Regions from separate parts of the Pseudomonas sp. R1-7 genome, predicted to be linked through region 2. Evidence: predicted binding sites of a transcription regulator. Region 2 holds the regulator's gene; the other holds the start of a gene.
The links. Region 2 encodes sigma-54, which starts transcription at its own class of promoters, with help from an activator protein. Its sites were predicted from a motif close to ANTGGCATNNANNTTGCTNT; they were not measured.
Positions count from the first base shown of each region.

Region 1: the regulator sigma-54 is predicted to act here: its motif matches at 4,801-4,820, upstream of glnK (P-II family nitrogen regulator).

Region 1 covers NZ_CP071661.1:5,780,882-5,796,693, forward strand. Annotated here, with positions in the region: gene J3P79_RS26215 (DUF484 family protein) at 1-94, shown strand, start outside; gene xerC (tyrosine recombinase XerC) at 97-996, shown strand; gene J3P79_RS26225 (HAD family hydrolase) at 993-1,697, shown strand; gene sutA (transcriptional regulator SutA) at 1,829-2,152, opposite strand; gene J3P79_RS26235 (secondary thiamine-phosphate synthase enzyme YjbQ) at 2,254-2,679, opposite strand; gene J3P79_RS26240 (ammonium transporter) at 2,893-4,227, opposite strand; gene glnK (P-II family nitrogen regulator) at 4,261-4,599, opposite strand; gene J3P79_RS26250 (accessory factor UbiK family protein) at 5,013-5,273, shown strand; gene J3P79_RS26255 (hypothetical protein) at 5,377-5,628, shown strand; gene J3P79_RS26260 (YifB family Mg chelatase-like AAA ATPase) at 5,677-7,170, shown strand; gene J3P79_RS26265 (aldose 1-epimerase family protein) at 7,177-8,391, opposite strand; gene J3P79_RS26270 (methyl-accepting chemotaxis protein) at 8,695-10,671, opposite strand; gene J3P79_RS26275 (LysR substrate-binding domain-containing protein) at 10,858-11,778, opposite strand; gene J3P79_RS26280 (NorM family multidrug efflux MATE transporter) at 11,937-13,331, shown strand; gene J3P79_RS26285 (putative bifunctional diguanylate cyclase/phosphodiesterase) at 13,354-15,024, opposite strand; gene rep (DNA helicase Rep) at 15,298-15,812, shown strand, end outside.
Region 2 covers NZ_CP071661.1:1,047,318-1,063,129, reverse strand. Annotated here, with positions in the region: gene J3P79_RS04670 (DUF4198 domain-containing protein) at 1-223, shown strand, start outside; gene hisC (histidinol-phosphate transaminase) at 286-1,338, opposite strand; gene hisD (histidinol dehydrogenase) at 1,340-2,665, opposite strand; gene hisG (ATP phosphoribosyltransferase) at 2,789-3,424, opposite strand; gene murA (UDP-N-acetylglucosamine 1-carboxyvinyltransferase) at 3,552-4,817, opposite strand; gene J3P79_RS04645 (BolA family protein) at 4,840-5,079, opposite strand; gene J3P79_RS04640 (STAS domain-containing protein) at 5,214-5,531, opposite strand; gene J3P79_RS04635 (MlaC/ttg2D family ABC transporter substrate-binding protein) at 5,528-6,181, opposite strand; gene mlaD (outer membrane lipid asymmetry maintenance protein MlaD) at 6,193-6,660, opposite strand; gene mlaE (lipid asymmetry maintenance ABC transporter permease subunit MlaE) at 6,660-7,457, opposite strand; gene J3P79_RS04620 (ATP-binding cassette domain-containing protein) at 7,457-8,266, opposite strand; gene J3P79_RS04615 (KpsF/GutQ family sugar-phosphate isomerase) at 8,539-9,513, shown strand; gene J3P79_RS04610 (KdsC family phosphatase) at 9,513-10,037, shown strand; gene lptC (LPS export ABC transporter periplasmic protein LptC) at 10,045-10,614, shown strand; gene lptA (lipopolysaccharide transport periplasmic protein LptA) at 10,601-11,149, shown strand; gene lptB (LPS export ABC transporter ATP-binding protein) at 11,149-11,874, shown strand; gene J3P79_RS04590 (RNA polymerase factor sigma-54) at 12,038-13,537, shown strand; gene hpf (ribosome hibernation-promoting factor, HPF/YfiA family) at 13,614-13,922, shown strand; gene ptsN (PTS IIA-like nitrogen regulatory protein PtsN) at 13,935-14,399, shown strand; gene rapZ (RNase adapter RapZ) at 14,402-15,259, shown strand; gene J3P79_RS04570 (HPr family phosphocarrier protein) at 15,275-15,550, shown strand; gene J3P79_RS04565 (ZIP family metal transporter) at 15,590-15,812, opposite strand, start outside.

The DNA.
Region 1 (15,812 bases), 1.2 Mb from region 2:
GAGCTCGGTGGGCACACTGTTCCTGAGCTACATCGCCGAAGTCACCGGCCGGGTCCTGCCACGGGTTGCCGGTTCGCTGCGTTCGGTACGCTGAGGATGGAGCGGCAACTGGACGCCTACTGCGAACACCTGCGCAGTGAGCGCCAGGTGTCGCCTCACACCTTGTCGGCCTATCGCCGCGACCTCGAAAAAGTACTGGGCTGGTGCCAGAAGCAGAACATCGACAGCTGGGCGGCCCTGGACATCCAGCGCCTGCGCAGCCTCGTTGCCCGCCTGCACCAACAGGGACAATCCTCCCGCAGCCTCGCGCGATTGTTATCGGCGGTGCGTGGCCTGTATCACTACCTGAACCGCGAAGGCCTGTGCGATCACGACCCGGCCACCGGCCTGGCACCGCCGAAAGGCGAACGCCGGTTGCCCAAGACCCTCGACACCGACCGTGCCTTGCAATTGCTCGATGGCGCCGTCGAGGATGACTTCATGGCGCGCCGGGACCAGGCGATCCTTGAGCTCTTCTATTCCTCCGGCCTGCGGCTTTCCGAGCTGACGGGGCTGGACCTGGACCAACTGGACCTGGCCGATGGCATGGTCCAGGTACTCGGCAAAGGCAGCAAGACCCGCCTGTTGCCCATCGGCCGCAAGGCCCGGGAAGCCCTGGAACTGTGGTTGCCGCTGCGAGCGATGACCAATCCGGTCGATGACGCGGTATTCGTCAGCCTGCAAGGCCGCCGGCTGGGCCCGCGGACCATCCAATTGCGGGTCAAGGCCGCTGGCGAACGTGAACTGGGGCAGAACCTGCACCCGCACATGCTCAGGCATTCGTTCGCCAGCCATCTGCTGGAGTCTTCCCAAGACCTGCGCGCCGTCCAGGAACTGCTCGGCCACTCGGACATCAAGACCACCCAGATCTATACCCACCTGGATTTCCAACACCTGGCGACGGTCTATGACAGTGCCCACCCCAGGGCCAAACGCATCAAGGGCGACGAATCATGACCATCGAGCTCATCACTTTCGACCTGGACGACACGCTATGGGACACCGCCCCGGTGATCGCCAGCGCTGAAGCCGTTTTACGCCAATGGCTGGCCGACAACGCACCCGACCTGGGTGATTTTCCGGTGGAGCGCCTGTGGACGATCCGCACCCAAGTGCTCAGCGAAGAACCCAACCTCAAGCACCGCATCAGTGCACTGCGCCGGCGCGTGCTGTTCCGGGCGCTGCAAGATGCCGGCTACGACCAGTGGCGGGCCTCGGAACTGGCGGACCAAGGATTCGAGGCGTTCCTGCATGCGCGTCATCAACTGGACATTTTTCCCGATGTCGAGCCGACCCTGGAAATCCTCGCCAATCATTTCGCCCTTGGCGTCGTCACCAACGGCAATGCCGATGTGAGTCGCCTGGGGCTGGCGGACTACTTCAAGTTCGCCTTGTGCGCCGAAGACATCGGTATTGCCAAGCCTGATGCAAGATTGTTCCAGGAAGCCCTGCAAAGGGGCGGCGCCACGGCGCAAACCGCCGTGCACGTGGGCGATCACCCTGGCGACGACATCGCCGGCGCCCAGCAGGCCGGCCTGCGCGCGGTTTGGTTCAACCCGGCGGGCAAGACATGGGATGCCGATCATGCGCCGGACGCGGAAATCCGCAGCCTGACCGAACTGCCCGGATTATTGGCAGGGTGGCATAGCCATCGCTGAGCCCTGGAGGAACGGTGCACTTCGGCGCTATGCCGGCACAAATCCCACAAGGAATGCGCCAGGCTTAAAAACCGCATCCATGAAAAAGCCCGCAGCGACGGCGGGCTTTTTCAGCAAGCAAGGGCAGATACTCAGATAGGGCGGCTGCCGTACTTGTTGTCAGGCTTCTTGGGCGGATCGGCGACCACGTTGGCCTCCACTTCCTGCACCTTTCCGCCCCTGGCCAGGAATTCCTCCATGGCCTTGGCGAGCGCATCACGCTCCTTGTTCTTGGCCTCTACGCTTGGCAGCTCGTCGACCGATACCGCGGCCTTGGCCTTGCCTTTGGCAGTCGGGACCGGAACATCGGCACCGTCGTCGTCAGCAACATCTTCAGCCGCCGCTTCCAGGCCTTCTTCGGTCTCGTCCTCGTCACCTACTTCGAGGTCGTCGTTTTCCAGATCATCGTCGCTCATGTTCTACCTCATGACTTGCGAAAAGCAGATTAGTTATAGCCCAGCTTCGCCATCTGTCGAAGGCTGCCAGAAAAAATTCAAGATCCGCCGACAATCAGCGGTCATGCCCCTTCACCGTGCAAGGTGACGAGGACTTTGCGAGCACCGCCATGATCTCGGTGCTCGCCCAGATAAACGCCTTGCCAGGTACCCAACGCCAACTGTCCCGCCGTTACCGGAAGGCTGAGCTGACATCCCAGCACACTGGCCTTGAAGTGCGCCGGGAGGTCGTCCAGGCCTTCGTCGTTGTGCTCATAGCCGGCGGTTCCTTGTGGGATCAGCCGATTGAAAAATCGTTCGAAGTCTCGACGTACCGCCGGATCGGCGTTCTCGTTGATGGTCAACGAGGCCGAGGTGTGCTGCAGCCACAGATGCAACAGACCGACACGACAGGCCTTGAGTTCAGGCAGGCCGGCGAGCAACTCGTCCGTCACCAGATGAAAGCCCCGGGGCCTCGCCCGCAGGGTTATCAGCGTCTGTTGCCACATACAGATCTCCGCACGTTCGGCGCGCATTCTAGCGCGCTCTGGAAAAAAACAAAGGGCCTAATATTCCTGCCTCGATGTAAGTCTTTGGCGGTAGAAAAACCCATGTCGCATACACAACAAATGGCGTCGGAAAAAACCGGCCCGTCTTGTGAGCAATGACAAATTCCAGGCAAAAAAATGCCCGGCGAACCGGGCATTTTTTTTGCGCGTTGCTTACAGGTTGTAGCCACGCTCGTTGTGCTGGGCCAAGTCCAGGCCTACAGCTTCTTCTTCCTCGGAGACACGCAGGCCCATGACGGCGTCCAGTACCTTGAGGATGATGAAGGTCACGACCGCGGTATAGATCACGGTGAAACCGACACCTTTGAACTGAATCCACACTTGCGCGCCGATATCGGTCACGGTGCCGAAGCCACCCAGCGCCGGAGCAGCGAACACGCCGGTCAGGATCGCGCCGAGGATACCGCCGATGCCGTGCACGCCAAAGGCATCCAGGGAGTCGTCATAACCGAGTTTGCGCTTGAGGGTGGTGGCGCAGAAGAAGCACACCACACCGGCTGCCAGTCCGATGACCAAGGCGCCCATCGGGCCCACGGTGCCGGCAGCGGGGGTGATGGCGACCAGGCCGGCCACGACACCCGAGGCGATGCCCAGTGCGCTTGGCTTGCCGTGGGTGATCCACTCGGCAAACATCCAGCCCAGCGCCGCCGCAGCGGTAGCGATCTGGGTCACCAGCATCGCCATGCCGGCGGTGCCGTTGGCGGCGACAGCGGAACCCGCATTGAAACCGAACCAGCCCACCCACAGCATGGCCGCGCCCATCAGGGTGTAGCCGAGGTTATGTGGCGCCATCGGAGTGGTCGGGAAGCCTTTGCGCTTACCCAGCACCAGGCAGGCTACCAGGCCCGCGATACCGGCGTTGATATGCACCACGGTGCCGCCAGCGAAGTCCAACACGCCCCAATCCCACATCAGGCCGCCGTTACCGGACCAGACCATGTGCGCAATCGGCGCATACACCAGGGTGAACCACACGCCCATGAAGATCAGCATGGCGGAGAACTTCATCCGCTCGGCGAACGCACCGACGATGAGCGCCGGGGTGATGATGGCGAAGGTCATCTGGAAGGTGATGAACACTGCTTCAGGGAACAGCGCCGCCGGGCCGGTCAGGCTGGCTGGCGTGACGCCCGCGAGGAACGCCTTGCCCAGGCCGCCCACGAAGGAATTGAAATTGACGACGCCCTGCTCCATGCCGGTGGTGTCGAACGCGATGCTGTAGCCGTAGATGACCCACAGGACGCTGATCAGACCAGTAATGGCGAAGCACTGCATCATCACCGAAAGAATGTTTTTCGACCGAACCATGCCGCCGTAGAACAGCGCAAGGCCAGGGATGGTCATGAACAGGACAAGAATCGTGGCAGTCAACATCCAGGCGGTGTCGCCGGAGTTGAGGACTGGGGCTGCCGCTTCTTCCGCCATGGCCAGGCCAGGCATTACGAAGGACAACAGGGCTCCTAGCCCTGCGAATTTACGCAGAGTCATATTGTTTTCTCCTGGGGCGTTGGGTTTGACGGCTTAGATAGCGTCGGTATCGGTTTCGCCGGTACGGATGCGAATGGCCTGTTCCAGATTGACCACGAAGATCTTTCCGTCACCAATCTTGCCGGTGTTGGCGGCCTTGGTAATCGCTTCGATGACCCGATCAAGATCCTTGTCGTCGATGGCGACATCGATCTTCACCTTGGGCAGGAAATCGACCACGTATTCCGCGCCGCGATACAGCTCGGTGTGACCTTTCTGCCGCCCGAAGCCTTTGACTTCAGTAACGGTAATGCCCTGCACGCCGATTTCGGACAGCGACTCGCGTACGTCGTCCAGCTTGAACGGCTTGATGATGGCAGTGACTAGCTTCATGAAACTCTCTCCCGAATTGGTGGACTTGCCCCAGGAAAACAAACCCGACTCAAGTCTAAGCGCAGTGCCTGGCTTTGTAACGCGTCGTCGGCCCAAGTTGCCCGACCGGTGCCAGCTGACTACTCCTGACGAAACTCCCCGCTCCGCCTGCTGCACTGCATTCGTCACAGCGACTGCATCAGTGCATGGGTCATCAGCCACTAAGCAGAAAGCTTGCCATCTGCACCCAACCCCCCTGATTTCAACCCTTTACCCGTTGCGCCGGCCTGCGCCGCGCCACGAACCGGAGCGATACGCACAACAACGGTGCGACGGTGCCCGGAGCTGTGCGCGAAAAGCGTGCAACCCGACCCGCGAATTGACTATAGACACTGCGTGATACACTGCCCGCCATTGTTTCCAGGACACCTGACATGCTCGCGCCCAAAGATCTACTCGACGCCCTGAGCGGCCACGCCTCCCGCCTGCTGAGCGGCGACACGCCACTCCCCAGGAATGAAATCGAAAGCCAGTTCAAGGCCTTGTTGCAAAGCGGGTTCAGCAAGCTGGACCTGGTCAGCCGGGAAGAATTCGACAGCCAGATGGTCGTGCTGGCCCGCACTCGGGCGCGGCTCGAGAGCCTGGAAGCGAAGGTGGCCGAGCTGGAAGAGCGCCTGGCTTCGACGCCACGATAAACAGCTCAACCACTCGCGGCTTTTTGCGACTGCCCCGAGGCAAGCATGACCGGCCCTGTTTGGCGTTGTTGATCAGGTTGACCAATATCCGCAGGGTCTGTGCATGTCCAGCGACATCATCGGGATATCGTTGAGCTCCTGCACCAGCGTCATCTTATGCCGCGCCAGCGACATTGCTGATGCGCACCACCTCCTCGATCAGCTCCCTCAGCAGGCCCGGCTCCAGCACACTGGAATTGCCGGAGCAGGACTGCTGGGTCGCAACGTTATCCTTAAAGATGAAGCCATCGCCCCGGTAATATCCTGCGAAGATTTCGCCGCAAATCTACCTGCCGGCTCAGTTTCGCCGGACTAATCTTCAAGGGCCGCAGGACGCGGCTCTCCAACAGTCAAGGAACGCTACATGTCGCTCGCCATCGTCCACAGCCGCGCCCAAGTGGGGGTCGAAGCCCCTGCCGTTACCGTTGAAGTTCATCTGGCAAATGGCTTGCCGTCGCTGACGATGGTCGGCTTGCCGGAAGCGGCGGTGAAGGAAAGCAAGGACCGGGTGCGCAGCGCGATCATCAATTCGGGGCTCAATTTCCCAGCGCGGCGCATCACCCTGAACCTGGCGCCGGCAGATCTTCCCAAGGACGGCGGCCGGTTCGACCTGGCGATTGCCCTGGGGATCCTGTCGGCCAGCGTGCAGGTGCCGACCTTGATGCTGGACGACGTGGAGTGCCTCGGCGAACTGGCATTGTCCGGCGCCGTACGACCGGTGCGCGGCGTGCTCCCCGCAGCGTTGGCGGCACGCAAGGCTGGACGCATGCTGGTGGTGCCCCGGGCCAACGCCGAGGAAGCGTGCCTGGCGTCGGGGCTGAAAGTGATTGCCGTGGACCACCTGCTCGAAGCGGTGGCGCACTTCAACGGCCACACCCCCGTCGAGCCCTTCGTGTCCAACGGGCTGCTCTCGGCCAGCAAACCCTATCCCGACCTCAGCGAAGTGCAAGGCCAGGCCGGGGCCAAGCGCGCATTGCTGATCGCCGCGGCGGGGGCTCACAACTTGTTGTTCAGTGGCCCGCCGGGCACAGGCAAGACATTGCTGGCGAGCCGTTTACCGGGGTTGTTGCCGCCGCTGATCGAAAGCGAAGCCCTGGAAGTCGCGGCAATACAGTCCGTCGCCAGCGGTGTACCGTTGAGTCATTGGCCGCAACGGCCGTTTCGCCAGCCACATCATTCGGCGTCCGGTCCGGCGCTGGTGGGTGGCGGGTCGAAGCCGCAACCGGGGGAAATCACCCTCGCCCACCACGGCGTGCTGTTCCTGGATGAGCTACCGGAGTTCGACCGAAAGGTCTTGGAAGTCTTGAGGGAGCCCCTCGAGTCGGGACACATCGTGGTTTCGCGTGCCCGGGATCGCGTGCGCTTTCCAGCGCGCTTCCAGTTGGTCGCGGCCATGAACCCGTGCCCCTGTGGATATCTCGGCGAGCCCAGCGGGCGCTGCTGCTGCACGCCGGACATGGTGCAGCGGTATCGCAACAAGCTGTCCGGTCCGTTGCTCGACCGTATCGACCTGCACCTGACCGTGGCGCGGGAAGCCACGGCGCTCAATCCCAAGGGCGTACCCGGTGACGATACCGCCACAGCAGCCGAGCGCGTGGCCGAAGCCCGCGAGCGCCAGCAAACCCGTCAAGGCTGCGCCAACGCCTTTCTCGACCTTCCGGGGTTGCGCCGCCATTGCAAACTGTCCCCGACCGACGAAGCCTGGCTGGAAACCGCTTGCGAACGATTGACCCTGTCGCTGCGGGCCGCCCACCGCTTGCTGAAGGTCGCCCGCACCTTGGCCGACCTTCAACAATTGGAACGGATCAGCCGTGAGCACCTGGCCGAAGCCCTCCAATACCGACCCGCAACGCCATGAAAAGGGTCACGGCTTGCTCAGGTCCACCAACGGCGTGTCGCGCACCTCGGTTTTCCGATCGCCCTGGATGTCATCGATGCGCTTCAGGGCCTTGTCCACCGCCCCCTTGTCAGCCAGAAGGCTGTAGTGGATCTGGAACTGCTTGCGCTCTTTCGGTGCGATGCTGGGCACCAGGCCCAGCGGACGCTGGTAGCGACGGTTATAGGAAAAGCTGGTGCCAGGCTCCAGGCCGGTCACATAGCCCTGGCCTTGGGTGTCGGTGTTCTTCCACAGGGAAAACACTGGAAGCGTACCGGTGTTGAAGCCCACCGACACGCCGAGACTTCCGGCCTTGTTGTGCAGCACAGTCAGCGTATCGCCCTTGGCGTCGGCGTAAGGCACGACGTTGTAGACCGTCTCATCGTAGTCCTTGGTGGGCGCGCGATAGGTGGTCCAATCCTTCAGGTCACCCTTGGCCTTGTCATTGAACGGCGAGACCTGTTTGACCGGCGCTGCGAAGCGAGCCCCCTGTTCCAGGAACGGCGTGCTGAAATTGCTGTGGTAGAGCGCCTGGTATTCCTTTGGATAATCGCCATTATTGGTCAGCGTATCGTTGAGGGCAAAGGTCACGCTACCGGGTTCGGTGACCAGTTCGGTCTGGACCGAGAAGTCGACCTTCTTGAATGCCTGCTCCTTCAACTCGCCGCGCAGCGTGATGGCGTAAGGTGGTTTTTCATCGATGTGCAACGTTACTTTGTTCGCCGGGATGTTTGCGGCGCGCCCGTGCAGGGTCAGCAGCTCACCGTTGTCCATGCCCGGATGGCCGACCCATTCGTAGCCGCAGCGAGTCACCAGCTCATTGAAGCCTTCGAGCCAGCCCAGGCCACCTCGGCCGTTAAGCTCGATGAATGCTGGATTGACCACTTCCTTGACCGGCGAATCCCAGCCCATGCGTACATCGCCGACCGAGGCCTGCAACACGTTCATGCCGCGGGTAGGGACGACTGAGAGCTTCAGAGTGCCGTTGTCGATGTCGACGATGCTGACGCCCTCCTGGCGACCGCCATGGAGGGTACGCATCGTCACGGAAAACGGCTTGTCGGTTTTCACGCCGAGTTGCTGGCTGGTGATTTGCCAGGGTTGGGCGGCCTTATCGGTGTCAAGCAGGACGTAATCCCACGCCATCGCATGGGAAGCTGCGCCCAAGGCGCCGAGGGCAACGAAGAGTCTGAGGGAATTCATGGAAACGGCCTTTTCTTGGAGTTGTGCGGATTTTATAGACTTGGAGAAACGTTTCAGCAAGCCAAAAAACAGCAAATTCCTTAAAAACTCAAGGCTGGAGGCTTAAGTGGGAGGCGCTTTTATGGGAGCGAGCTTGCTCGCGAAAGCGGTGGGTCAGGCAATAGAGATGTGGCTGGGAAGCCGCCATCGCGAGCAAGCTCGCTCCCACAAAGGCTATGGGAAGCTTCTAATGTTGATCGTTCCCACGCAGAGCGTGGGAACGATCAACATAGCGGGATTGGGGAAGCTCGCTATTGATGGAATTCAGCGGAACCGATCGACTTCCTTGCGCAGGTCCTGCGCCAGTTTTTCCAGTTCCTTGGCGGTGATCGCCAGGTTCGACACCACTTCGCGCTGTTCGCTGTTAGCCATCGCAATGCTCTGCAAGTTGCTGCTCAGCAGCGTCGCGGTGCTGCTTTGTTCCTGGGTTGCGGTGGTGATCGCAGCGAATTGCTGACCGGCGGAGCGGCTTTGCTCATCGATGCGCGCCAGGGCCGAGGCCACGTTGGCGTTACGCGACAAGCCTTCCTGCATGAGCAGATTGCCCTTCTCCATCGTGCTGATGGCGTTGCCGGTTTCTTGCTGGATGCTGTTGATCATCCCGGAAATTTCATCGGTGGCCTGGCGAGTGCGCGAGGCCAGGCTACGAACCTCGTCGGCCACGACGGCAAAACCACGACCTTGTTCGCCGGCTCGGGCGGCTTCGATGGCGGCGTTCAGCGCCAGCAGGTTGGTTTGCTCGGCAATCGAGGTGATCACCCCGACGATGCCACCGATTTCCTGGGAGCGCTGGCCCAGCGTGTTGATGACCGTGGCAGTGCTGTTCAAGGCACCCGCGATCTGCTCCAGGGACGACGATGCTTCGTCCATCGAGGTACGACCGATCCGGGTTTGCTGGGCATTGTCCTGGGCCAGGCGTTCGGTATTGCCCATGTTGTCGGCGATGTTCAGCGAGGTGGCGCTGAACTCTTCCACTGCTCCGGCCATGCTGGTGATTTCGCCGGACTGCTGCTCCATCCCTTCGTATGCGCCGCTGGACAAGCCGGACAGCGCCTGGGCACGGCTGTTGACCTCTTGCGAGGCTTTGCGGATGTGCTCGACCATGGTCGACAAGGCCTGGCTCATCTGGTTGAACGCACGGGCCAGTTGGCCGATTTCATCGTGGCTCGATACATTCAGGCGCACGCTCAGGTCGCCGGCACCCAATGCTTCGGCCTGACGCACCAAGTCACCAAGCGGAGCCAGTTTGCTGCGCAACAGCCACACCGCCGCGCCTACCGCCAGCAACATGGCCAGCAGGCTGCCGATCGCCAGTTGTGTGCCGACGCTCCAGGTCACTGCGTTGATCTCGGTTTTCGGCATGCTCGCCACGACGGCCCAAGGCCCGTCCTCGAACGGCACGGCGACGCTGTAGAACTCTTCAGCGGTGTCGGCCCAGAACGCACCTTTGCCGGGCTTCGTAATCAACGTTTTGATGGCCGCGGTAGCGTTGTCCTGTGCCTGCACGCCAGCCGGCAGCACCAGCCATTTGTTTTGTTCGTCCAACAACGCCAGCGAACCGGTCTGGCCGATGCGGAAGCGCTTGAGGTTCTCGAATTGCGCATTCTGCGCATCGGTGTAATCGAATCCTACATACAACACCGCAATGATCTTGCCGCTGCTGTCGCGTACGGGGGTGTACTGCGACATGTAGAAACGTCCGAAAAGCAAGGCTCGGCCGATGTAGCTCTGGCCGCCGATCACCGGGCCATAAGCCGGGCCGGCGCGGTCGAGCACAGTGCCAATGGCCCTTGTCCCGTCCTGCTTGCTGACCGATGTACTGACGCGAATGAAATCGTCGCCGCTGCGCACGAATATCGTGGCCACCCCGGCGGTCATCGCCTTGAACTCATCAACTTCCTTGAAGTTGTTGTTCAGCACTTCACTGCCCAGGCTCAAGCCAGGAGTCTGCACGCCCGCCACCGTCACCGGCTGGTCCGGGTGCACGCTCAAGCCCGCGCTGAAACGCTTCTCGAACAGCCCCGCCAGCCGCTGCGTGCTTTCGCGCAACGTACTGTGGAACGTGTTGAGCTGGTCGGCCATCAGGCGCGCTTCGCTGGCCAAGTGCTCTTCACGGGTGGAAAGGTTTGCGGCGTCCAGCGAGCGCAAGGCAAAGATGGTACTGCCGGAGATCACGATCGCCAATATCACGGCGAGGGCAAGGCCTAGCTGCGAGGCGATCCGGGCACGGGGTTGAGACATGACGGCTCCTGGCCGAGAGACCGGATCGTCCTGATCACGTCGCACGCTCGGCATTTTGATTCGATGAGGAATGAATGGGCCCTTTCTGAACGAAGGTTCTATGTTCACGGAGTCGGCCAGAATGCCGAATACTTGAGCGCCTTGGAGGGAATAATACCAAGTGGCTAGCACGGCACCTTCAACGTTTCAGCCCAGGCGCTCGACCTCGGGTAGCTGCATGGCCTTGACCTCGCCCTGAAGAAAGTCGCTGAGCCTGCGCAAACGTTCACCTCCGGGCCGGGTTTTCGGCCAGACCAGATAATAATGCTCGCCGCTGGCGACGGCCGTCGGCCACGGCAGGCTCAAGCGCCCCTGGGCCACATCCTCGGCGACCATCAATAGATCCCCCATGGACACGCCGTAGCCACGCGCGGCCGCGATCATGCCCAGCTCCAACGTATCGAACACCTGCCCGCCCTTGAGCGAGACCTTGTCCGACAAGCCCATGCGTTGCAACCAATTGCGCCAGTCCCGGCGATCCGGAGTGGGGTGCAACAGCTCGGCCCTGGCCAATCGCGCTGCATCCCAAGGCTGATCATTGAGCAAATTCGGAGCGCCAACCGGAATCAACTCCTCGGGGAACAGCAAGCTGGCCTCCCAATCCGCAGGAAAATGCCCATTGCCCAGCAGTACCGCGCAGTCGAAGGGCTCGGTGTTGAAATCCACCGAGTCGACGTCCATCCAGGCGCTCGTCAGCTGCACTTCGTTGCCGGGTTGCAAATGACGGAAGCGGCTCAGGCGCGCCAGCAGCCAGCGCATGGTCAGGGTCGACGGCGCCTTCATCCGCAGGATGCCGTCCTCGCCATGCAACGTGTGGCAGGCCCGCTCCAGCGCCATGAACCCTTCCCGCACGCCCGGCAATAGCAGGCGCGCCGCCTCGGTCAGTTGCAGGTTGCGCCCGCTGCGCTGGAACAGCCGACAGGCAAAGTGATCTTCCAACGTGCGGATGTGCCGGCTGACGGCGCTCTGGGTAATCGACAACTCCTCGGCGGCGCGAGTGAACGAGCTGTAGCGCGCGGCGGCCTCGAATGCCCGTAGCGCATAAAGCGGAGGAAGACGACGAGACATTGCAAAAGCTCCATGGCGCGGTTTGCAAACCCTACCAGAAAGCCGCCACGCATGAGTTTTAATCATGCCAGCGATCTTTTTTATCCTTTTGTGCAATCTGCCGGGAGCGCCGAGAATCGTCGCTCTACTGCCTTGTTTGAACATGGAGCGTGATGATCATGCAGCATCCTGCGCGTACCGAACTCTGGGCCATCCTGCGGCTGGCGGGGCCGTTGATTGCTTCGCAGTTGGCGCACATGCTGATGGTGCTGACCGACACCCTGATGATGGCTCGCCTGAGCCCCGAGGCCTTGGCCGGCGGCGGGCTTGGGGCGGCGACCTACTCGTTCGTGTCGATTTTCTGCATCGGCGTGATCGCGGCGGTGGGCACCCTGGTTGCGATCCGCCAGGGCGCGGGCGACATCGAAGGCGCCACCCGGCTGACCCAGGCCGGGTTATGGCTGGCCTGGTTGATGGCGCTGATGGCCGGCCTGCTGCTGTGGAATCTCAAGCCGGTGCTGCTGATGTTCGGCCAGACCGAACCCAACGTGCTTTCCGCCGGGCAGTTTCTGCTGGCACTGCCGTTTGCCCTGCCCGGTTATTTGAGCTTCATGGCGCTGCGTGGCTTTACCAGCGCCATCGGGCGGGCCACGCCGGTGATGGTGATCAGCCTCGGCGGCACGGTGGCCAACTTCTTGCTCAACTATGCGCTCATCACCGGCATGTTCGGCCTGCCAAAGCTCGGCCTGATGGGAATCGGCCTGGTCACGGCGATCGTCGCCAACTGCATGGCCCTGGCGCTGGCCTGGCACATTCATCGGCACCCGGCCTATCGTGCCTACCCCTTGCTTGCCGGCCTGTCGCGGCCCAACCGCCAATACCTCAAGGAGCTGTGGCGCCTGGGCCTGCCGATTGGTGGCACTTACGCAGTGGAAGTCGGCCTGTTCGCGTTCGCTGCCCTGTGCATGGGCACCATGGGCAGCACGCCGCTGGCGGCACACCAGATCGCCCTGCAAATCGTCTCGGTGGCCTTCATGGTTCCGGCGGGCATGTCCTACGCCATCACCATGCGCATCGGACAGCATTACGGTGCCGGGCAATTGCTCATGGCGCGCCTGGCCGGGAGGGTCGGGATTGGCTTTGGCGCGGCCGCCATGCTGGCGTTTGCCATGGTGTTCTGGCTACTGCCGAATCAGTTGATCGGTCTGTTCCTGGACCACGAAGACCCGGCGTTCCGCGCGGTCATCGACCTGGCGGTGAGCCTGTTGGCCGTGGCGGCGTGGTTCGAGCTGTTCGACGGCACGCAAACCATTGCCATGGGCTGCATCCGCGGACTGAAGGACGCCAAGACCACCTTCCTGGTCGGCCTGGGCTGCTACTGGCTGATCGGCGCGCCGGCGGCGTGGTGGATGGCCTTCCATTTGCACTGGGGCCCGACCGGCGTCTGGTGGGGCCTGGCGCTGGGGCTGGCCTGCGCGGCGGTGAGCCTGACGTTGGCGTTTGAGTGGAAGATGAAGCGGATGATTCGCAGCGAGCCGGGGCAGCGCAGTTTCGAAGCGATCCAGGCCAAATGAACTCGCTCCCACCGGGTCTGTGTCAGCTGATTTCCAGCATCGACTGCTGGTCACCCTCGAACATCAGGTACTCAACCAACTCCACCAGCGGCAACGGCTTGCTGATCAGGAACCCCTGCACCTGATCGCATCCGAAACCGCGCAACAGGTCCAATTGCTCGCGGGTCTCGACGCCTTCGGCCACCACCTCGAGGTTGAGGTTATGGGCCAGGTTGATCATCGCGTGCACCAGCTTGCGGTTCTCCTCGCGCTGTTCCATGCCGCCGACGAAGCTCTTGTCGATCTTTAGCAGCGCAATCGGCAGGCTGTTGAGGTGCACGAACGAAGAGAACCCGGTGCCGAAATCGTCCAGGGAAAACCGCACCCCCAGGCGCCCCAAGGCATCCATGGTCTGCTTGACCAGTTCGCTGCGACGCATGACGGCGGTTTCGGTGAGTTCGAATTCCAGCCACTGGGCCTCGACGCCGCGCTCGGCAATCAGTCGACTCAGGGTCGGCAGCAGTTGGCTGTCCTGGAACTGCCGGAACGACAGGTTGATCGCCATGTGCAGCGGCGCCAGCCCGCGTTCGCGCAGGGCCTGCATGTCGCGCAGGGCACGGGAGATCACCCAGTAGCCCAACGGCACGATCAGGCCACTTTGCTCGGCCAGCGGCACGAACTCACTCGGCGGCAACAACCCGCGCTCGCCATGACGCCAGCGCACCAGGGCTTCGAGACCGACAATCGTGCCATCGGCCAGGTTCAGCCGAGGCTGGTAATGCAATTCCAGTTCATCACGACGCAACGCCCGTCGCAGCTCGCTTTCCAGGTCGGCGAGGCTGCGGGCATTGCGGTTGATGCGCTCATTGAAGATATGAAAGGTGCAGCCTTGGGTGCTCTTGGCCTGTTGCATGGCGATATGGGCATGCCACATCAAGGGGTCCGCGCCGGCCTGCGCCCGGGCGTGGGCAATGCCCAGGCTGCAACCGATCAACAGGCTTTCACCGTCCACCCAGTAGGGTTCGGCCATGGCTTCGGTGATGCGTTCAGCCATCCACTCCGCTCGCTGGGGCGCCCGGCGGGTGTCGATCAACAGGGCGAATTCGTCGCTCCCCAGCCGGGCCAGCTGATCACCGGCCTCCAGCGCGCCCTTGAGGCGCGAAACCACCTGAAGAATCAAACGATCGCCGGCCTGGTGGCCGAGGGCGTCATTGGCGTGGCGGAAATTGTCGAGATCCAGGTGACCGAGGGCCAGGCCACGGCCTTCGTTTTCAGCCAGGCGCGCCGCCAGCAACGTCTGGAAGCCCTGGCGGTTGGCGATGCCGGTCAAAGGGTCCTGCTCGGCGAGCCGTTGCAGGGTGTTTTCCAGCACCCCTCGCTCGCGCACGTGACGCAGGCAACGGCGCAGCGTCGCCTCGTCGAGGGTGTCGCGCACCAGCCAGTCGCTGACGCCATCCGGGGACGCCGCAGGTTCGTGCTCAAGCAACAGAACCGTCGGCAGACGACAACGTCCCGGCCCCGGCTGCAGGGTAGCAACGGTCAGCAGCACCGCGTTGCGGTTGTCCTCGAACAGGCTGCTGACCGAGTCCCAGCTCGGGGCGCTGATCAACACGACCGAGGGCCCCATGGGCGCCAGGCACTCGCGCAGTATCGCTGACCACTCAGGCGTTTCGGCCAACAACAGCAAACGCAAGGGTTCGACAGGCGTAGACAAGCTGACTCCCTAGACTCTGCAAGGTGGTAGGCGCGGGGCATTATGACGCGCCGATGGGCAATCACCAATGCCAATGGTTCTCAAACACCCACTTTTGAGGGTTTATTCACTCAAAAACGAACGTTAGACCTAAATTCTGTCCGCATCCTGAGGGAAAGTCACAAAAGCGGCAATTGCAATGATGTGCCGCGTCACAAGTCGGACAGGGCAGCACAATTCTCAGAGCCTGTTAAAATGCCGGCCCATTTCGCAAACGACTCCCTGAACCCTGTCATGTCCCGACTCAATCCCCGGCAGCAAGAAGCCGTGAACTATGTCGGCGGCCCTCTTTTGGTGCTCGCCGGTGCAGGCTCCGGCAAGACCAGCGTGATCACCCGCAAGATCGCGCATTTGATCCAGAACTGCGGCATCCGCGCCCAGTACATCGTTGCAATGACGTTCACCAACAAGGCCGCCCGGGAAATGAAAGAGCGGGTCGGCGGCCTGTTGCGCGCCGGCGAAGGCCGCGGCCTGACGGTCTGTACCTTCCACAACCTGGGCCTGAACATCATCCGCAAGGAGCACGCGCGGCTGGGCTATAAACCGGGCTTCTCGATTTTCGACGAGACCGACGTCAAGGCCCTGATGACCGACATCATGCAGAAGGAATACTCGGGCGACGACGGCGTGGATGAGATCAAGAACATGATCGGCGCCTGGAAAAACGACCTCATCCTGCCGCCCGAGGCCCTGGAAAACGCCCGCAACCCCAAGGAGCAGACGGCCGCCATCGTCTACACCCACTACCA
Region 2 (15,812 bases):
CAAACCTGCCGCAGGCGTGAAATTGGTGGGGGACTATCGTAGCGCGCCGGGCACTGTGAGCACCGAAACCGATGCCGAAGGCCGAGCCAAGGTACTGGTGCGCAATGAGGGTCTGAACGTGATCGCCGCGCAGATGGAAATCCCGCTCAAGGATAATAAAGATGTCGCGACGCGCGGGGTGTTTACTTCTCTGACGTTCCTCGGTGAAGAGCATCACGAGTAAAACCGGTTATTACAATGTGGAAGCGGGATTGCCCGCTCCCTCATTGGGTCTGATGCAAAGGTCTAGAGTTCGCCCAGGGCCTCGATCAGCGCCTGGTTCTGCTCCGGCGTGCCAATGCTGATCCGCAGGAACTGCGCGATGCGCTCCTGCTTGAAGTGCCGCACGATCACGCCTTGCTCACGCAGCTTCGCCGCCAGCCCCGCCGCGTCGTGCCGAGGGTGGCGGGCGAAGATGAAGTTGGCCGCCGACGGCAGCACTTCAAAGCCCTTGGCCTCCAATCGTGCCACCACCCATTCGCGATGCTCGATCACCAACCGGCAGGTGCGGTCGAAATACTCGCGATCATCGAACGCCGCCGCGCCGCCGACATTTGCCAGGCGATCCAACGGATAGGAGTTGAAGCTGTTCTTGATCCGCTCCAACGCTTCGATCAAGTCCGCATGGCCCACCGCCAGGCCCACGCGCAGTCCCGCCAGCGAGCGAGACTTGGACAGCGTTTGCGTCACTAGCAGGTTCGGGTAGCGATCCACCAGGCTGATGGCCGTCTCGCCGCCGAAGTCGATATAAGCCTCGTCGACCACCACCACCGAATCCGGGCTGGCCTTGAGGATCTGCTCGACCGCTTCCAGCGCCAGCAGGCAGCCAGTCGGCGCGTTCGGGTTGGGGAAAATGATCCCGCCGTTCGGCTTGGCATAATCCGCCGGGTCGATCCGGAACTGTTCATCCAGTGGCACCGCGTCGAACTGGATGCCATACAGCCCGCAATAGACTGGGTAAAAGCTGTAGCTGATGTCCGGGAACAACACCGGCTGGTCGTGCTGAAGCAGACCGTGGAAGATGTGCGCCAACACTTCGTCCGAACCGTTGCCCAGGAAAACCTGGTTGGTTTGCACACCGTAATACCGGGCGACGGCGCTTTTCAGCAAGTCGCTGTTGGGGTCCGGATACAGGCGCAGATTGTCATTGAGTTCGGTCTGCATCGCCGCAAGGGCCTTGGGCGATGGGCCGTAGGGATTCTCGTTGGTGTTGAGCTTGACCAGGCGGGTCAGCTTCGGCTGTTCGCCGGGCACATACGGCACCAGGTCCTTGACGAACGGGCTCCAGAATCTACTCATTTCAGTTCCCCTTCTGTTCGTCTTTGATGCGGTACTCGGCGCTGCGGGCGTGGGCGCTCAGCGATTCGCCACGGGCCAGCACCGAGGCGGTCTTGCCCAGTTCGGACGCGCCCTGCTCCGAGCAGAAAATGATCGAGGAGCGTTTCTGGAAGTCATAGACCCCCAGCGGCGACGAGAAGCGCGCAGTGCCGGAGGTTGGAAGTACGTGATTCGGCCCGGCGCAATAGTCGCCCAGCGCCTCGCAGGTGTGACGGCCCATGAAGATCGCGCCGGCATGGCGGATCTTCGGCAGCCAGGCTTGTGGGTCCGCGACTGACAGTTCCAAGTGCTCCGGCGCAATGCGGTTGGCGACTTCGATGGCCTGCTCCATGTCATCGACCTTGATCAGCGCACCTCGGCCATTGATCGAGGTGTTGATGATTTCGGCACGGTCCATGGTTGGCAGCAATTTGTCGATGCTGGCGGCAACCTTGTCGAGAAACTCGGCGTCCGGGCTGACCAGGATCGCCTGGGCATCTTCGTCGTGCTCGGCTTGGGAAAACAGGTCCATGGCGATCCAGTCCGGGTCGGTCTGGCCGTCGCACACCACGAGGATTTCCGAAGGGCCGGCGATCATGTCGATACCGACCTGGCCAAATACGTGGCGCTTGGCGGTGGCGACATAGATGTTGCCCGGGCCGACCACCTTGTCCACCCGCGGCACGCTTTCAGTGCCATAGGCCAACGCCGCCACGGCCTGGGCACCGCCGATGGTGAACACCCGGTCCACACCGGCAATGCAGGCCGCGGCCAGCACCAGTTCGTTGATCTCCCCGCGCGGGGTCGGGACGACCATGACCACTTCGGTCACACCAGCGACCTTGGCCGGAATCGCGTTCATCAACACAGAGGAAGGATAGGAAGCCTTGCCACCCGGCACATAGAGGCCGGCGCGGTCCAGCGGCGTGACTTTCTGGCCGAGTACCGTGCCGTCGGCCTCGGTGTAGGTCCAGGAGTCCTGTTTCTGCCGTTCGTGGTAGCTGCGCACGCGGGACGCGGCTTTTTCCAGGGCTTCACGCTGGGGCACTGTGATGCGGGTCAAGGCCAGCTCCAGGCGCTCGCGCGGCAGGATCAAGTCGGCCATCGACGCCACTTGCAGGCCGTCGAACTTCTGGGTGAATTCCACCAGGGCGGCATCGCCACGCTCGCGCACGGCCTTGATGATATCCAGCACCCGCTGATTGACCGAGTCGTCGGACACACTCTCCCAGCTCAGCAGATGGTCCAGATGATGTGCAAAATCCGGATCGGCAGCGTTGAGTCGGCGAATCGAGGTGGGAGCGGTCATAGCGAGGGCCTCATTAATGGCAAATGCTCAGGCGCCCTAAGCTACCAGTCCATTCGCGTGGGCACCTGAGAAAATTGGCTATGACGCGGATAGACGGGCGCGACGCGAAGTCGCGCAGGTGAATCAGCCGCAGTGTCGCGATTCCACTGCCTTGCGCAGGGTATCGATCAGTGCCTGGATACGGGCGTGCTGCATTTTCATCGAAGCCTTGTTGACGATCAGCCGGGAGGTGATGTCGGCGATGAAGTCCTGGGGTTCCAGGCCATTGGCACGCAGTGTGTTGCCGGTGTCGACCACGTCGATGATCTTGTCCGCCAGGCCTATCAGCGGCGCCAGCTCCATCGAGCCATAAAGCTTGATGATATCGACCTGGCGGCCTTGCTCGGCGTAGTAACGCTTGGCGACGTTGACGAACTTGGTCGCGACACGCAGGCGCCCCTTGGGCTCGGCTGCGCCGACCTTGCCAGCCGTCATCAGCTTGCAGCGGGCGATCCGCAGGTCCAGCGGCTCATACAAGCCCTGGCCGCCGTATTCCATCAGCACGTCCTTGCCGGCAACACCCAGGTCGGCGGCGCCATGCTCCACGTAAGTCGGCACATCGGTGGCGCGCACGATCAACAAGCGCACGTCGGCCTGGGTCGTGGGGATGATCAGCTTGCGGCTCTTGTCCGGATTCTCGGTCGGCACGATGCCTGCTTCAGCCAGAAGCGGCAGGGTGTCGTCAAGGATACGGCCCTTGGACAGTGCGATGGTCAACATGGGAAACGTCAGTCCTTATCAAGGTACTCATGCCCGGTCGCAAGCGGCGCCGGACACACATCGAGGGTGAAACCACCCTCGATCTGAAGCAATTCATCAGGCACATCCTTGTGCCCATGCAGCGGAACTAGCCCGGTACGCGGCGGATCTTGGCGCCGAGCATCTGCAGCTTCTCTTCGATGCACTCGTAGCCACGGTCGATGTGATAGATGCGGTCGATCAGGGTGTCGCCTTCGGCGACCAAGGCCGAAATCACCAGGCTGGCCGAGGCCCGCAGGTCGGTTGCCATGACTGGCGCGCCCTTGAGTTTCTCGGTGCCGGTGACGATGGCCGTGTTGCCTTCGACCTGGATCTTGGCGCCCATGCGGTGCAGCTCGTAGACGTGCATGAAGCGGTTTTCGAAGATCGTCTCGATCACCGCGCCCGTGCCTTCGGCAATGGCGTTGAGGGAGATGAACTGCGCCTGCATGTCGGTCGGGAACGCCGGGTACGGAGCGGTCCGCACGTTGACGGCTTTGGGCCGCTTGCCGTGCATGTTCACTTCGATCCAGTCTTCGCCGCAGGTGACTTGCGCACCGGCTTCCTTGAGTTTTTCCAGGACAGCTTCGAGAATCGTCGGATCGGTGTCCTTGACCTTGACGCGGCCACCGGTGACGGCGGCGGCAACCAGGTAGGTGCCTGTTTCAATACGGTCCGGCATCACTTTATAAGTGGCCGAGTGCAGGCGCTCGACGCCATCGATGGTGATGGTGTCGGTGCCGGCACCGCTGATCTTGGCGCCCATGGCGATCAGGAAGTTCGCCAGGTCCACCACTTCAGGCTCGCGGGCGGCGTTCTGCAGTACGCTGCGGCCCTTGGCCAGTGCCGCAGCCATCATGATGTTCTCGGTACCGGTCACGCTGACGGTATCGAAGAAGAAGTGCGCGCCACGCAGGCCGCCTTCAGGGGCCTTGGCCTTGATGTAGCCGCCCTCGACATCGATGATCGCGCCCATGGCTTCCAGGCCACGGATGTGCAGATCCACCGGACGCGAACCGATGGCGCAACCACCAGGCAATGCCACTTCGGCTTCACCGAAACGGGCAACCATCGGGCCCAGCACCAGGATCGACGCACGCATGGTCTTCACCAGCTCGTACGGTGCGATCAGGGTCTTGATGGTACGTGGGTCGATTTCGACGGCGAGCTTCTCGTCGATCACAGGCTCGATGCCCATGCGGCCGAACAGCTCGATCATCGTGGTGATGTCGTGCAGGTGCGGCAGGTTGGCCACGGTCACCGGGCCATCGCACAGCAGGGTCGCGGCCAGGATCGGCAGCGCGGAGTTCTTTGCCCCGGAGATACGGATTTCGCCATCAAGACGAACGCCGCCGGTAATAATCAATTTATCCATAAGAATCTCGACGCCCTTGGGCTCAGGTGCGCTCGGCCCAGGCCGCGCGGCTGAAAAATTTCATAGTGACCGCGTGGATGCTGCCATCGGCGATCCATGGGTTCAAATGGGCATAGATGCTCTGCTGACGCTTCACCGGGCTCAACGCCGCCAGTTCATCGCTGATCACATTCAACTGGAAGTTGCAGCCTTCGCCTTCAACTTCCACCTGCGTACCGGGCAGCTTTCCTTCAAGGAAGCTCTTCACTTCTACAGCCTGCATGCTCAACCTCAATCGGCGCCCTGTGCGCACGGGTCGCACATCATACAAAAAAGCCCCGCGCCTGCGAACCCCGCGACGCAGGACTTAGACGAGTAACGTTGCCCACCTCGCTTGCCGTATCACCGGGGCGAGGGTCAGGGCTGCTCCAACACCTCGGTCAATTCGCTGACCTGAGCTATTTCACGCATATCCTCGGGCATTGCGCGGATGCTCCACGTCTTGCCGGCGGCCTTGGCGTCGCGCATGAAGCACAACAACAGGGATAGGCCGACGCTACTGGACTTTTCCACGGCAGAGCAGTCAATGACCAACTCGGCGCCCTTCGCGGACTTGATCAACGCCTGGCCCTGCTTGCGCAAGCCCGGACCAGTGCGGTAATCCAGCACGCCACTGAGCAGCAACTCGCCAGACTCGCCCAGGCGAACGGTCGAGTCATTCACCGGCTCGCTCATTGTTCCTGCTTCTCTTTGGCTTCTTCGGTTACTTCCTTGGCCTTGGCGACTTCGCCGGCCCAACCGTCGATGGTTTTGTCCAAGTCGTTGCCATTGCGCTGCATCGCGTCGGCGAACTGATCGCGGAACAGCTTGCCGATGTTGATGCCATTGATGATCACGTTGCGTACCTTCCACTCGCCGTTGATTTTCTCGAGTGTGTAGGACACGGGATAGACAGCGCCGTTGTTGCCCTTGACCTGCATGTCGACGCTGGTGCGGTTGCCGCTCTCATCCTTGGCCGGGGAAACGGTGATGCCCTGGTTGTTGTATTCAAGCAAGGCGTTGCCATAGAACTGCATCAGGCTGCGCTTGAAATTTTCCTGGAAGCGGGTCATCTGCGCCGGGGTGGCCTTGCGCGAATACTTGACGGTCATGATGCTCCTGGAAATGCCGTCGGCATCCACGACCGGGCCGACGATTCCATTCAGTGCGTCGTAGAACGCACCCGGATCCTGCTTGTACTTCTCTTTATTGGCGGCAAGGTCCGCCAGCAGTCGGGTCGTCGTGTCCTGGATGATGTCGTGCGCCGAAGGCGCCGCCACGGCATTGCCCATCAGCGGCAGGGCCGCCAGCAGGACCAGCAGGCTGCGTCGCAGGATAGAGATCATTCAAAAGCTCCTCATTTGGCGTCTTTGCTAACGGTATTGAGCAGGAATTTACCGATCAGGTCTTCTAGCACCAGCGACGATTGCGTGTCGTGGATGGTCCCGCCGTCCTTGAGCAAGCTATCTTCCCCACCCACGCTGATACCGATGTATTTCTCACCCAACAGCCCAGCCGTGAGGATAGATGCAGTGGAGTCGGTCGGCAGGTTATCCACGCGTTTTTCCAGCTGCAGCGTCACCCGACCGGTAAAACTGTCGCGGTCCAGATCGATTGCCGTGACCTTGCCGATGGTGACACCGGCCATGGTTACCTTGGCTCTGACCGTCAAACCGGCAATATTGTCGAAGTAAGCATAAAGTTTATAGGTGTCGGTGCTCGCGGTCGGCGCCAGGCCACTGACCCGCAAGGCCAGCAGCAGCAAAGCCAGGATGCCAGCCAGCAAGAAAAGGCCGACACCGATTTCCAGGGTGCGGTTTTGCATCAGAAATCTCCAAACATCAAGGCGGTCAGAATAAAGTCAAGGCCCAGGACGGCCAGCGAGGCGTAGACCACGGTCTTGGTTGTGGCACGGCTGATCCCCTCTGACGTGGGCTCACAGTCATAACCTTGAAAAACGGCGATCCAGGTGACCACGAAAGCGAATACGGCACTCTTGATCACGCCGTTGAGCACATCATCGAGAAAGTCGACGCTGTTCTGCATGTTGGACCAGTAGGAACCCTCATAGACCCCCAGCCAATCGACGGCTACCCAGGAGCCGCCCCAGATCCCCACGACGCTGAAGATCATTGCCAGCACCGGCAGCGAAATGAAGCCGGCCCACAGGCGTGGGGCAATGATGTACTTGAGCGGGTCGACACCGATCATTTCCAGGCTGGACAACTGCTCGGTGGACTTCATGTTGCCGATCTCGGCTGTCAGCGCCGATCCGGCTCGTCCGGCGAACAGCAGCGCCGTTACCACCGGCCCGAGCTCGCGCAGCAATGTCAGCGCGACCATTTGCCCGACTGCCTGCTCCGACCCATAGCTGGACAGGATGCTGAAGCCCTGGAGCGCCAGTACCATGCCGATGAAGATGCCCGAGACAACGATGATCACCAGGGACATCACCCCCACCGAATGCAATTGCTTGACCAATAGGCTAAAACCGCCTCCGGTCGAATTGCGTCCGAGCAACGCGTGCATCAGGAACAGCGTGGAACGCCCCAGCACGGCCAGCACGTCGATGCCGGAACGGCCGAACAGGCGGATTCTTTCTATTAATGGTTTCTTGCGCATCAGCGCTTCCCCAGCAGATCGGTACGGTAATCCGTGGCCGGAAAATGGAACTCCACCGGACCGTCCGGATCACCTTTCATGAATTGGCGGATGCGTGGGTTGTCCGAATCCTTCAGTTCCTGGGGCGTGCCCTGCCCCAGCACCTGGCCATCGCCGACGACATAGATGTAGTCGGCGATGCTCGCGGTTTCGGCCAGGTCATGGGACACCACGATGCTGGTGATGCCCAACGCATCGTTGAGCAGGCGGATCAGCCGCACGAGCACACCCATGGCAATGGGATCCTGGCCAACGAAAGGCTCGTCGTACATGAGGATCTTCGGATCGAGGGCAATCGCCCGAGCCAACGCCACGCGACGCTTCATGCCGCCGGAAAGCTCGTCCGGCATCAGGTCCAGGGCGCCACGCAGCCCGACTGCCTGCAATTTCAGCAAGACAATGTCGCGGATCATCTCTTCCGGCAGTTCGGTATGGACACGCAGGGGAAACGCCACGTTCTCGAACACATCGAGGTCGGTGAACAGCGCACCGCTCTGGAACAGGACGCCCATGTGCTTGCGCGCATCGAACAGATCGCTGCGCGAAAGCTCTGGAAGGTTCTGGCCATTGACCCAGACTTCGCCGGCACTGGGGCGCAGTTGTGCCCCCATCAGCCGCAGGAGCGTGGTCTTTCCACACCCGGAAGGCCCCATGATGCCGGTCACCTTGCCACGCGGGATGCGAATATCGATGTTATTGAAAATGCTGCGCGTCCCTCGCTTGAAGGACAGTCCCTTCAGCTCGACCGCGTAGGCGTTGTCGGCACTCATCTAAACTCCTTGCGATGCAGCCTCATATCCGAATGCCCAGGCCAACCGGCTAACGCCGGAACCGCCGAGCACACGAATCGGCGGCGAACTATATCACTGCAACCGCCAGGCGCCCAAGGCCAACCCCCCGCCCGTTAAGCCTGGCTTAAGGTAAATCAGCACATTTTGTGTCCAACCTTGCAACCGTTCGAACAAAGCGTGACGAACTAGCGTGAGGGAATCGATCATTGCCGCTATAATCGCCGCCTTTTCATCGGGCTATACGATCTGACATGAGCCAATCCAGCGACCTGATTCAATCGGCACAACGTACCATCCGCCTCGAGCTCGAAGCCGTACAAGGCTTGCTGGCCCATATCGACGCTGATTTCGTACGCGCCTGCGAGATGATTCTGGCCAGCAAGGGCCGCGTGGTCGTGGTCGGCATGGGCAAGTCAGGCCATATCGGCAACAAGATTGCCGCGACGCTGGCCAGCACAGGCACGACGGCCTTTTTCGTCCACCCGGCCGAGGCCAGCCACGGCGACATGGGCATGATTACCCGGGACGACGTCATCCTGGCCCTGTCCAACTCCGGCTCGACCAACGAAATCCTCACGTTGCTGCCACTGATCAAGCGCCTGGGCATCCAGATGATCAGCATCACCGGCAACCCGGACTCCCCGCTGGCCAAGGCCGCCGAGGTGAACCTCAATGTTCATGTCGAACACGAAGCCTGCCCGCTGAACCTGGCCCCGACCTCGTCCACCACCGCAGCCCTGGTCATGGGCGATGCCCTGGCCGTGGCCCTGCTGGAAGCCCGTGGCTTCACCGCCGAGGATTTCGCCTTTTCCCATCCCGGCGGCGCGCTGGGCCGTCGCCTGCTACTGAAAGTCGAAAACGTGATGCACTCCGGCGAAGAGCTGCCGCAGGTCCAACGCGGCACACTGCTCAAGGATGCGCTGATGGAAATGACGCGCAAAGGCTTGGGCATGACCGTAATTCTCGAAGCCGACGGCAAGCTGGCCGGGATCTTCACTGACGGTGACCTGCGCCGCACCCTCGACCGCGCGATCGATATCCGCAACGCAACCATCGATGCAGTCATGACCGTTCACGGCAAGACCGCCCGTGCCGACATGCTGGCCGCCGAAGCCCTTAAAATCATGGAAGACCACAGGATCAACGCACTGGTAGTGGTGGATGACGACGACCGCCCGGTCGGCGCCTTCAACCTCTCCGACCTGCTGCGTGCTGGAGTAATGTAATGACGACCGACCTGCTGCAACGGGGCAAGACAATCAAGCTCGCCGTATTCGACGTCGACGGTGTACTCACCGACGGCCGCCTGTACTTCCTCGAAGACGGAAGCGAATTCAAGACCTTCAACACGCTCGACGGCCAAGGCATCAAGATGCTGATGGCCTCAGGCGTGCAGACCGCCATTATCAGTGGTCGCAAGACCCCGGTGGTGGAGCGGCGGGCGAAGAATCTCGGCATCCCGCACCTTTACCAGGGCCGCGAAGACAAACTGGTGGTTCTGGACGAGCTCCTTGGCCAACTCAATCTAAGCTATGAACAGGTCGCCTACCTGGGTGACGACCTGCCAGACCTGCCGGTCATCCGCCGGGTCGGCCTGGGCATGGCCGTGGCCAACGCCGCGGCGTTCGTGCGCGAGCATGCCCATGGCGTCACCACGGCAAAGGGCGGCGAAGGCGCAGCCCGCGAATTCTGTGAACTGATCCTGCGTGCCCAGGGCCACCTCGAAGCGGCCAACGCCGCATACCTGTGAGCCATTTATGCTAAGCAAGAAGATTCGCACCCTCCTGGTGTTCGGCTGTATTGCGGCGATTTTCGCCGCGGTGGGCTATTGGAACATCAGCCCGGAACGCTTCCTGGACCAGCCGGCGCCCAAGGTCGAGGAAAACATCGACTGGTACGCAACCAATACGCATACCCTGCAATACTTGCCCGACGGCAAACTGCAGTACGAAATGACGTCCGACAAGGTCGATCACGTAAAGGCGACTGATATCACGCTGGTCACCAAACCGGACCTGAACATGTTCCGGGGCACCGAATTCCCATGGCATGTCCAGAGCGAGCGCGCCGAGGTCAATCCCGGCGGCACCGAAGTCGAACTGATCGACTCGGTGCGCATCACCCGGACCGACGAAAAAAACCGTACGACCCTCATCACCACCAGTCGCATGACGGTCTTCCCGCAACGAGAATATGCGCAGACCGAGCAACCCGTTAGAATCGACGGCGCTGGCGGCGTATCGACCGGCACGGGAATGAAGGCGTATTTGAAGGAAAGCAGGATACACCTGCTATCGAAAGTAAGAGGACAGTATGAAGCTCGCTAAAACCCTCCCTATTTTGCTCAGTCTGGGCGCAGCACTGGGAAGCGCGAGCGCCTGGGCCCTTCCCAACGACCGCGACCAGCCTATCCGTATCCAGGCCGACGACGCGCAACTGGACGACAAGAACGGTGTCGCCACCTATAAGGGTGATGTGATCATTACCCAGGGCTCGATGAAGGTGACCGGCAACACCGTGACCATCACCCGCACCCAATCCGGCGACATCGACGTAGTGACTTCGGTGGGCAACCTGGCCTACTTCGAACAACTGCAAACCGCAGGCGACACCAAGCCCGTGCAAGGCTACGGTGTCACCATCCAGTATCACGCCGCCCAGGACCGAGTTGTATTGATCGATCGCGCCAAGGTCGTCGACAAGGACAACAACGTGACCCAAGGCGAGAAAATCGTCTACGACACGGTCAAGAAACTGGCCAGCGCCGGTCGCGCCACTGGCAGCAAGGTCACCGAGGCGCGTCCGCGCATCGACATGGTGATCCAGCCGAAAAAGAAAACCGACGAGCAGAAGGCCCAGTAATGGCAACTCTGAAAGCCCAGCACCTGGCCAAGAGCTACAAGAGCCGCCAGGTTGTGCGCGATGTCAGCCTGTCCATCGACAGCGGCCAGATCGTCGGCTTGCTCGGCCCCAACGGCGCCGGCAAGACAACCTGTTTCTACATGATCGTCGGCCTGGTCCAGTCCGATCAGGGTCGCGTACTGATCGACGACCTGGACGTGAGCCACCAGCCGATGCACGGCCGGGCAAGGGCTGGCATCGGCTATCTGCCACAAGAAGCGTCGATCTTCCGCAAACTGTCGGTTGCCGACAACATCATGGCGATTCTCGAGACCCGCAAGGAGCTCGACAAGGCCGGTCGTCGCCAGGAGCTGGAAAGCCTGCTGCAGGAATTCCATATCAGCCACATTCGCGACAACCTCGGCATGAGCCTGTCCGGCGGTGAACGTCGTCGCGTGGAAATCGCCCGCGCCCTGGCCACCGCGCCGAAATTCATTCTACTCGACGAACCCTTCGCCGGCGTGGACCCGATTTCGGTCGGCGACATCAAGCAGATCATCCACCACCTCAAGGCCAAGGGGATCGGCGTGTTGATCACCGACCACAACGTTCGCGAAACACTGGATATCTGCGAAACTGCCTATATCGTCAACGATGGCCAGTTGATTGCCGAAGGTGACTCCGCCACCATCCTGGCCAACGAACTGGTGAAGGAAGTTTATCTGGGTCATGAGTTCCGCCTGTAAGCGCAAGTGCCTGGCGAATCGTCCGGGCGTTGCCAATTTTATTGTGACGACGCCCTAGGCAAACACCTCGGTTTCAGGCATATAATTTGCTTAAGTTTGGCGCTCCGGCGCCCTGTAGTGGATGGCGCATGTGCGCCGGCAAATAAGGTGTTTAGCCCCTGCCATGAAACCATCGCTAGTCTTGAGAATGGGCCAGCAGCTGACGATGACACCGCAGCTGCAACAGGCCATCCGCCTGCTCCAATTGTCGACCCTGGATCTGCAACAGGAAATCCAGGAGGCCTTGGAATCCAATCCGATGCTCGAGCGCCAGGAAGAAGGCGACGACTTCGACAACACCGATCCACTGGCCGACAACGTCGAACAGAAAACCACCCCCGAGATCCAGGAACCGTCCTACCAGCAGGAAGCCGCCCCTACGGTGGATAACCTCGAAGATGGTGAATGGAACGAGCGCATTCCCAACGACCTGCCCGTGGACACTGCGTGGGAAGACGTCTATCAGACCAGCGCGAGCAGCTTGCCGAGCAGCGGCGACGACGACGAATGGGATTTCACCACCCGCACTTCCGCCGGCGAGAGCCTGCAGAGTCATCTGCTCTGGCAATTGAACCTGGCGCCGATGTCCGATACCGATCGCCTGATCGCCGTGACCCTGATCGATTGCATCAACAATCAGGGCTACCTGGACGAGACGCTGGAAGAAATTCTCGAAGCATTCGACCCCGAGCTCGACATCGAGCTGGACGAAATCGAAGCCGTCCTTCACCGCATCCAGCAGTTCGAACCCGCGGGCATCGGCGCTCGCAACCTGGGCGAGTGCCTGTTGCTGCAATTGCGCCAACTGCCCGCCAAGACCCCTTGGCTGACTGAAGCCAAGCGCTTGGTCACCGATTACATCGACCTGTTGGGCGGCCGCGACTACAGCCAACTGATGCGCCGCATGAAGCTCAAGGAAGATGAGCTGCGCCAGGTCATCGAGTTGGTGCAAAGCCTCAATCCGCGCCCCGGCTCGCAGATCGAATCCACCGAACCCGAATATGTGGTTCCCGACGTGATCGTGCGCAAGCACAACGATCGTTGGCTGGTGGAGCTCAACCAGGAGTCGGTGCCCAAGCTGCGCGTCAATGCCCAGTACGCCGGCTTCGTGAAACGTGCCGACACCAGCGCCGACAATACTTTCATGCGCAACCAATTGCAGGAGGCGCGCTGGTTCATCAAGAGCCTGCAGAGCCGCAACGAAACCCTGATGAAGGTTGCCACCCAGATCGTAGAGCATCAGCGCGGCTTCCTGGAGTATGGCGACGAAGCGATGAAACCGTTGGTCCTGCATGACATTGCCGAGGCGGTGGGCATGCACGAATCGACGATTTCACGCGTCACTACCCAGAAATTCATGCATACCCCGCGGGGCATCTATGAATTGAAATACTTTTTCTCCAGCCATGTCAGCACCTCCGAAGGCGGCGAATGCTCGTCCACGGCCATCCGCGCGATCATCAAAAAACTGGTCGCCGCGGAAAATCAGAAAAAGCCGTTGAGTGACAGCAAGATCGCTGGTTTACTGGAGGCACAAGGCATTCAGGTGGCCCGCCGTACCGTCGCCAAATACCGCGAATCCCTCGGGATCGCACCTTCGAGCGAACGCAAGCGGTTGATGTAACGGGCCACGCCACAGCGTTCCAGTGGCAGGCAACCCAGCCTGCCGCTTTATGCACTGGCAACGAAGGAGAAGCTGTATGCAAGTCAACATCAGTGGACACCAACTGGAAGTGACCGAACCCCTGCGCACCTACATCGGCGAAAAACTCGACCGATTGGAAAGGCATTTCGACAAGATCACCAATGTGCAAGTCACGATGAACGTCGAAAAGCTGCTGCAGAAAATCGAAGCCACGCTGCATATTCCCGGCGGAGAAGTGGTTGCCAACGCAGAGCATTCAGACATGTATGCCGCGATTGACCTGCTGACCGACAAGCTGGATCGCCAACTCAAAAAGCATAAGGAAAAGACCCAGAGCCTCCTCCAGGGCGCAACCGGTCGTTAACCCCCCCAATCCATGATCCGACTAGAAACCATCCTGACCCCCGGCCGTTCCCAAGTGAACGCGCCGGGTGGCAGTAAAAAGAAAGCCCTCGAACAAATCGCCAACCTGATCCACCGCGAGGTGCCTGATCTGGTGATGCAGGATGTCTTCGAGGCCCTCATTGCCCGTGAAAAACTCGGTTCCACCGGTTTTGGCAACGGCATCGCTATTCCCCATTGCCGCCTCAAGGGCTGTGAAGCGCCGATCAGCGCGCTGCTGCACCTTGAAGCCCCCATAGATTTCGACGCCATCGACGGCGCGCCGGTCGACCTGCTGTTCGTATTGCTGGTTCCGGAAGCGGCAACCGATGCGCACCTCGAGCTGCTGCGCCAGATCGCCAGCATGCTGGACCGCAAGGAAGTGCGTGAAAAACTGCGCAGCGCACCGAGTAACGAAGCTTTGTATCAGGTTGTCCTGGACGAGCAGAGCGGTCATTAAACATGCGCATGATCATCGTCAGTGGCCGCTCCGGCTCCGGTAAAAGTACCGCCCTCAATGTGCTCGAGGACAACGGCTACTATTGCATCGATAATTTGCCGGCAGGCCTGCTTCCGGAATTGGCCGAGCGCGCCCTGATCCACACCGAACTGGCGCAACCGCTGGTCGCCGTGTCCATCGATGCCCGTAACCTGCCCAGCCATCTGTCGCGATTCCCCGAACTGCTCGAGGAAGTGCGCAACCGGCATATCCAGTGCGACGTGCTGTACCTGGATGCCGATGAAGAAACTTTGCTCAAGCGCTTCTCCGAAACCCGTCGACGTCATCCGCTGAGCAATGCCAGCCGCTCCCTGGCTGAAGCCATCCATGACGAAAGCCAACTGCTGGGCCCCATCGCGGACCTGGCGGACCTCAAGCTCAACACCACGAACCTGAACCTGTATCAACTGCGCGACACCATCAAGTTGCGCCTGTTGAACCAGCCGGAACCGGGTACCGCCTTCCTCGTCGAATCGTTCGGTTTCAAGCGCGGTATGCCGGTGGACGCCGACCTGGTATTCGATGTCCGCTGCCTGCCCAACCCTTATTGGAAGCCGGAACTGCGCGAGCAGTCCGGGCTGGACCAACCGGTGATCGATTACCTGGCTGCCCAGCCGGATGTCGAGGAGATGTTCCAGGACATCTCCAGCTACCTGCTCAAATGGCTGCCCCGCTTTGCCGCGAGCAACCGCGCCTACGTCACGATCGCCATAGGCTGTACCGGTGGACATCACCGCTCCGTCTACCTGACCGAACGCCTGGGTCAGCTCCTGCAACAATCCCTGAAGAACGTCCAGGTTCGCCACCGCGACCTCAGCTAAAGGATTCACACCGCGATGCCTGCTCGGGAAATTGAAATCATCAACAAGCTGGGTCTGCATGCCCGAGCGTCAGCGAAATTCGTCGGTGTGGCGGGTCAGTTTCCGGATGTCACGATCAGGGTCGGGCGCGACCCTGAGACCACCGTCGATGGTAAAAGCATCATGGCGATGATGATGCTCGCCGCAGGCAAAGGCACCAAGATCCACCTGAGCACTGAAGGTGAACAAGAGCAAGAAGCGATGGATGCCTTGGTGGCGTTGATCAACAACTATTTCGATGAAGGCGAGTAACCGCCCGGCACTGGAGCACTTCGGCGAAGGGACCGCTTGTCACCCCAACGCCGTATCCATCACCATCATCAGACAAAAACCCACCAGCAATCCCAGGCTCGCCAGCTTCTCATGACCATTGCGGCGAGATTCGGGGATCACTTCATGGGTCACCACCAGCAACATCGCCCCTGCGGCCAACGCCAGTCCAAGCGGCAACAGCACCTCGGCCAGGCTGACCAGCCAGGCGCACAGCAGCGCGAACACCGGCTCGACCAGCCCT